2 regions of the Peribacillus sp. Hz7 genome follow, and region 1 is predicted to be linked to the other one. Evidence: riboswitches for the same ligand, from Rfam matches in the RefSeq annotation. Region 1 holds a riboswitch; the other holds the start of a gene.
The links. A riboswitch is a leader RNA that binds a small molecule or an ion and turns the genes downstream of it on or off. The one in region 1 is predicted to bind FMN.
Positions count from the first base shown of each region.

Region 1 (3,429 bases):
ATGGAAGGAAAAGATGTTATCGCTGAATCACCAACGGGAACAGGAAAGACACTTGCTTATTTACTTCCGTTGCTTGAAAAAATAGACCCTGATCAATCATCCCCACAAGCTCTTATTCTTGCTTCCTCTCGTGAGCTTGTGATGCAGATTAATGAAGAGGTTCGTATTTGGTCACAAGGCAGCAGCATTAATGGTGCGGCATTTATTGGAGGCGCAAATGTGAAGCGTCAATTAGAAAAACTAAAAAAACGCCCGCAAGTTATTGCTGGGACACCAGGACGTATACAGGAACTTATTACTCAAAAGAAATTAAAAATGCATGAAGTGAAAACGATCGTGTTAGACGAAGGAGATCAATTGCTTGTTCCAGAGCATCTTACAACGATCCGTAATATTGTGAAGACAACGTTAAAAGATCGCCAAGTGATGATGTTTTCAGCAACATTACCGCAAGAAACAGAACAAGCAGCCCGTGCCTTTATGAATGAGCCTGTTACGATTAAAGTCGATAAAAGTGAGAAAATGCAATCGAAAGTAGATCACATGTACTTTGTTGTAGAAAAACGTGATAAGTTCAAAATTTTAGAGAAAATTTCTCGCTTAGAGGGTATGAAAGGGCTAGCCTTTATCAATGATATCGGAGAGCTCAATGTTATTGGAGAAAAGCTAAAATATAAAGAGGTTGAAGTGGGGCTGCTTCATGGAGAATCTAACAAAGTAGATCGTGAAAAAGCTTTACGTAAATTGAAATCAGGCAAACATCCACTGCTTTTAGCGACAGATGTAGCGGCCCGCGGTTTAGATATTAAAGGATTAACGACGGTCATTCATGTTGATTTAGCAAATAGCATAGATCAGTATGTACATCGCTCTGGTCGAACAGGCCGCGCGGGCGCAGATGGAACAGTGATGTCAATTGTTACGGAACGAGAAGAGCGTGAATTAAAGAAGATTGCTCGTGAACTGGAGCTTTCTCTACAAAAAAAAGAGTTTTATGCTGGACAGATTGTAGATGCAAAATAAGTGAACCATACAAGCGGAAGACGAATTTATTCTTCTTCCGCTTTTAGTAGTTATGAGATTGAGAGTAAGTAATTTACAATATAACTTTATCGTGATAAACTAACTGTAAGTTATAAATAGTTTGTCCTTCGGGGTCGGGTGTAAATCCCAACCGGCGGTGATGAAGCAATTCTAAGCCCGCGAGCCTTTTTAAGGCAGGATTTGGTGAGATTCCAAAGCCGACAGTAAAGTCTGGATGGGAGAAGGACGTGTGGAATTTTTTAAAATGTATGAGTGTATCCTTTAAATTTTGAGAACTCGAAGTTAAAGGTTTATTTAAGTATACATTTTTTTCACCATATACTCCCGCAAACCCTGTAGGTATCTCTATGGGGTTTTTATTTTTCGGCAAAAGAGGTGAAGACATGTTTACTGGAATTATTGAAGACATCGGTGTTGTTCAATCGTTAAAGAAAGGCAAGCAGAGCATGGAGATAACGATTTCTTCAGAGAAAATTGTGGAAGATGTTCATCTTGGAGACAGTATTGCAGTAAATGGTGTTTGTTTAACCGTTACTTCTTTTACAACTAATACATTTACTGTTGATGTAATGCCAGAAACGGTAAAAGCATCGTCTATCCAATTATTAAAACCTGGTTCTCCTATCAATTTAGAAAGAGCAATGAGTGCACAAGGCAGATTCGGTGGTCATTTTGTTTCAGGACATATTGATGGGACAGGGACGATTATTAAAAAACAACCGAAAGAAAATGCCGTGTACTTCACAATCGAGCTTCAAGAAGGCTTGAGTCAATATTGTATCCCAAGAGGTTCTGTAGCTATTGATGGAACGAGCTTAACTATTTTTGATATTCAGGGCAACCTATTAACAGTTTCATTAATTCCGTTAACGTTTCAAGACACGATTATCGGACAGAAAGGTGTAGGGGATATTGTTAATATCGAAAATGATATGATTGGTAAATATATCGTGCAGCACCTACAGACAAATAAACCAAAACAATCATTAACCAAAAGTTTTTTAGCTGAAAATGGATTTTACTAAGAGGTGAGTAGAGTGTTTAATACGATTGAAGAGGCATTAGCAGATTTAAAAGCAGGAAAACCAATTATTGTGGTGGATGATGAAAATCGTGAAAACGAAGGGGATTTTATTGTTCTAGCGGAAAAAGCAACCCCGGAAGCGATTAATTTCATGGCTACATATGGAAGAGGTCTTGTTTGCACAGCGATTACTGAAGAACGCGCACAGAAGTTAAATTTACATCCGATGGTTGAGGTAAATACCGATCCACATGGTACGGCTTTTACAGTAAGTGTTGATCATAGAAGTAATTCAACTGGCATTAGTGCTTTTGATCGTTCGATTACAGTAAATGCTCTTCTAGATGATGAGGCTGTAGCCGAGGATTTTAAACGCCCTGGTCATACTTTTCCAATTGTAGCAAAGGCGGGCGGTGTGCTGCAAAGAGCAGGCCATACAGAGGCTGCGGTCGACTTAGCTAAATTATGTGGAGCAGCTCCAGCTGGAGTGATTTGTGAAATTATGAAAGAGGACGGTACGATGGCACGAGTGCCTGACTTAGTCAAAGTTGCAGAAGAATTTCAATTAAAATTTATCACGATTGCAGATTTAATTCGTTATCGTAAACAACAAGCTTCACGTGTAACAGCTGAAGTGAACTAAATCATACTGAATTATATTAGGGGGAACGAAAATGGGACAACATTTTGAAGCACAGTTAATTGGAACAGGATTAAAAATTGGTATAGTAGTTGGAAGATTTAATGAATTTATTGTGAGTAAGTTATTGGACGGAGCGCTTGACGGCTTGAAGCGTCACGGTGTAGAAGAAGCAGACATCGATGTAGCTTGGGTACCGGGAGCTTTTGAAATTCCTTTAATCGCAAAGAAGCTTGTTGAAACAGGAAAATATGATGCCATCATTGGGCTTGGAACAGTAATCCGCGGTGCAACAACTCATTACGATTATGTATGTAATGAATCAGCAAAAGGAATGGCGAGAGTGACGTTAGATACAGGAGTTCCTGTTATTTTTGGCGTAGTTACAACAGAAAATATTGAACAAGCAATTGAGCGTGCTGGTACAAAAGCTGGAAACAAAGGATATGATTCTGCTATTTCGGCTATTGAAATGGCTAACTTGGGTAAATTAATCGGATAACATAGAGTTAGGAGAGGCTGTTCCATAAACTGGGGACAGCCTCTTTTATTTGGCATGGATTAGTTTGATTTAATGAAAGTACCGTCGTTCAAAGTATTACAGCAATCTAATAACATGTTAAAATACATACGTAATGAAGCAATAATTCCTTTCTTTCGGGGAAAAGTAATATATATGGATTTTGAGGAGGGGTTTATGTGTACCATCTTTTTACACATA
Region 1 covers NZ_JBHHJV010000007.1:128,230-131,658, reverse strand. The annotation lists gene ACE199_RS11925 (DEAD/DEAH box helicase) at 1-1,023, shown strand, start outside; FMN riboswitch at 1,144-1,274, shown strand; gene ribE (riboflavin synthase) at 1,428-2,069, shown strand; partial or broken gene ribB (3,4-dihydroxy-2-butanone-4-phosphate synthase) at 2,082-2,705, shown strand; gene ribH (6,7-dimethyl-8-ribityllumazine synthase) at 2,743-3,210, shown strand; gene ACE199_RS11905 (DHH family phosphoesterase) at 3,408-3,429, shown strand, end outside.

Region 2 (3,429 bases), on a different contig from region 1:
ACTTGTCCTTCGATAATTGCTTCATATAAATCATCTTCATCGATGATTCCACCACGAGCACAATTTAAGAAATATACGCCTTTTTTACAAGTTTTTAAGTTTTCCTTATTGATTAAACCTCTTGTTTCATTTGTTAAGGGGGTATGCACCGTAATAATATCGGCTTTGGGTAATAGTTCTGCTAACGGTAGGACTGTAACGGCCATCTTCTTAGCACGGTCAGTTGTTAAGAATGGATCAAATACAACAACTTCCATTCCGAATGCTTTTGCACGCTTTGCGAGTTCTCCACCGATACGACCGAATCCAACAATACCCAGTGTTTTTCCGCGGAGTTCAATACCTGTGAAAGAAGAACGTTTCCATTCTCCAGCCTTTAAAGAAGTAAATGCTTGTGGGATGTGACGGACAAGAGAAGACATCATTGCAAATGTATGCTCACATGTAGAAATGGTATTTCCATCAGGAGCATTTACAACAACAATTCCACGTTTGGTTGCGGCTGGAATGTCAATGTTATCGACACCAACCCCTGCACGTGCAATAATCTTTAATTGCGGCATGCGTTCCATTAATTCTTCGGTTACTTTTGTTGCACTTCGAACTAGAATTGCATCAATTTGGTCAAGCTGCTTCTCTGCTTCGCCGACGTTTTTTTGAATAAGTTCAATGTGGGTTGCTTCTAATAGGGGGCCTAATCCTTCAGGTTTGATGGCATCTGCTACTAAAATGCGATACACGTCATGAACACCTTCCTAGAAAAAATTATCTTAAATTTCAGTTAATTTTACAATCGGAACGGATAACTGTCAATGTTATGGAGATTAGGCAGGGAGTATAAAAAGCGAATAAATATAATATGAGATATATAATTATACGTATTTCCTGACGTTTTTATTCAAAAAACATTTTTTGTTTGCGTTATCATTTCCCATAAACGAATAATGTGCGATTGTTAAATATTGTATTTTTATTATAATGAAGAGAGAAGGCTCATTCTTTTTTGATTATGTAAGGGGAATTTTTAAACCTGGTTAATTTTAGAAAAAAAGCTATTCAAATAAAGAAAAAGCAGATATAATAAATGCATAGTAGTATAATAATTTTATAGGTCTATCTTCGGGGCGGGGTGTGATTCCCCACCGGCGGTGATGAAGGAGATTCCTTCTCAGCCCGCGAGCCTTGGTTAAGGCAGGATTTGGTGAGATTCCAAAGCCGACAGTATAGTCTGGATGGGAGAAGATGGAGGTTCTTGTAGACGTTCAAAAAGATGATATATTGAGCGTGTGTTTGTCGAATCCTTTAATTTCTCCCTTTAATTTCATCGGAATTAAAGGGTTTTTTATTGGACACAAACCGTTTAACAGAACTTGTCCTCTTTTTCGGAGTAGATTAGAAAAAGAAGGAGAGAGAATGATGAAGGTACAAAAGTTAGTGACTTTAGCAATGCTTACGAGCGTCTCTTATGTTTTGATGCTCCTGAACTTTCCGTTTCCGGGGTTTCCAGTTTTTTTGAATGTGGATTTTAGTGATATTCCCGCTTTAATTGCTGCGATAATCTTTGGTCCTGGAGCAGGAATACTAGTAGAATTTGTTAAAAACTTGTTAGATGCGATTATGACAGGAAGTTTAACAGCGATTCCAGTCGGACATATTGCGAACTTTACAGCAGGGATTTTGTTTGTTTTACCAACCTACTATGTATATAAAAAAATTCGTTCTGTAAGAGGAATGACTTTTGGGTTATTTGCTGGAACGATTTCAATGGCTGTGTTGATGAGTGTTTTAAATTATTATATCTTCTTACCTGCCTATACATTTTTCTTAGGAGCAGAGGCGATGTCTGATCCAGAGGCTCGAACATTTGTCACGACTGCTATTTTGCCATTTAACCTTATAAAAGGTATATTGATTACAGTTGTGTTTATGTTGATTTTTGCTAAAATGCAAACGTGGCTTAATAAACAAGCCTTATATAAAAATATATGAAGAAAAAAATCGAACGTTTACCGTTCGATTTTTTTTGCCTAATTTGACTAAATAGTATGGGGTAAGGATATGCTAAAAGATGGATGGGAACGATAGTTTTGCATGAAGTGAATCTCGAATCGTTCGATTAGCAAAGTTAAAAAAAAGCCATTTCTGTGTAGGGAAATGGCCTGTTCTTTTATTCGAATTTTAGTGCATCGCCGTCAAATGCTTCATCGGCCACTTTAATAGAATCTGTTGGGCAGCCTTCAAATGCATCCATCATATCATCTAGTAAAACATCTGGAACTTCAACTGTTCCTTGGTTATCATCTAAAGTTACGAAAGCAATGCCTTCATCATCGTAATCATAAATATCTGGGGCAGCTGCGCCGCATGCGCCACATGCGATGCATGTATCTTTATCGACGATTGTAAATTTTGCCATATATAAAACTCCTCCTAATTGGATAATAACATGAGTTATTTATTCACATAGTTTCACCTTATTCCTATTGTACGGCTGAATTCCGTATTTTTCAATAGGAAATCTAGCTAAAAAATTCCTCATGGTATACGAATAACCAACAAATGAAATATCATGTATTTTTTATTTGCTAAAAAAGAACAAAATTTGTCTTATTTTGAGGATTAGAAATACACTTTATCTCCATCTTTGTTACAATGAAAGCATCATTAGGGAAAACAAAGGGTGTGAGTGTACATTTGGCAAATTATTTGCAAGTTATCATCCTCCATACAATCAAAAAATTTCAAGGTGAGCGATCCATTTATGCCATTTATCATATGTTGCAAGGAAAAAAATCTTCACAAACTATTCAAGATGCTCATTTATTTCGTTTGACTAATGTTTTTGGAACAATTCCTCACTTCACTCGAAAACAGCTGGTTGATACCATCCAAAATCTTGTTGAACATGGTTGGATCACAGCTAAGGAAAACTCAGATGTTTTTATTATTACACAAAGTGGAGAGGAAGAGCTTGCTCAATGTGAACCAATCCCAACTCGATTAAATGGATGGAAATATCAAAATGTGGCTCCTGTTTTTTGGGGCAGATTGAATTTGTTAATTCAAACGCTCTCCCATATTGTTCACAATGAAACCAAGTTTTATCCGATTCAACGGCATACTAAAATTCAACAATCCGTAAAACAATTTTTACAAAAGAATCGTCAAAATCGAGAGTTGATGGCTCAGCATTTGTATGAAGAGTTAACCGATTTATTGGAGAGACAAAGTGATAGGCATCAAACAATCTTTGTTAGAAAATTAACAGGTATAAATCGGGTAGGACAGACTTTTGACCAAATTTCAAAAACGATGCAGCTTGATGAGTGGTATGTGCGTTATGTATTTCTAGAATCGCTGCACTGGATGCTTTATGAAATAGAAAAAACATTTACGCAATATCGCTTTTTATCTTCTCTTATAGGGGAT
Region 2 covers NZ_JBHHJV010000002.1:307,918-311,346, reverse strand. The annotation lists gene serA (phosphoglycerate dehydrogenase) at 1-740, opposite strand, end outside; FMN riboswitch at 1,112-1,248, shown strand; gene ACE199_RS05105 (ECF transporter S component) at 1,414-1,989, shown strand; gene ACE199_RS05100 (ferredoxin) at 2,168-2,416, opposite strand; gene ACE199_RS05095 (YpbB family protein) at 2,683-3,429, shown strand, end outside.
Region 2: it holds a riboswitch for FMN, as region 1 does, so the genes downstream of both, ACE199_RS05105 (ECF transporter S component) here and ribE (riboflavin synthase) in region 1, are expected to answer to the same signal.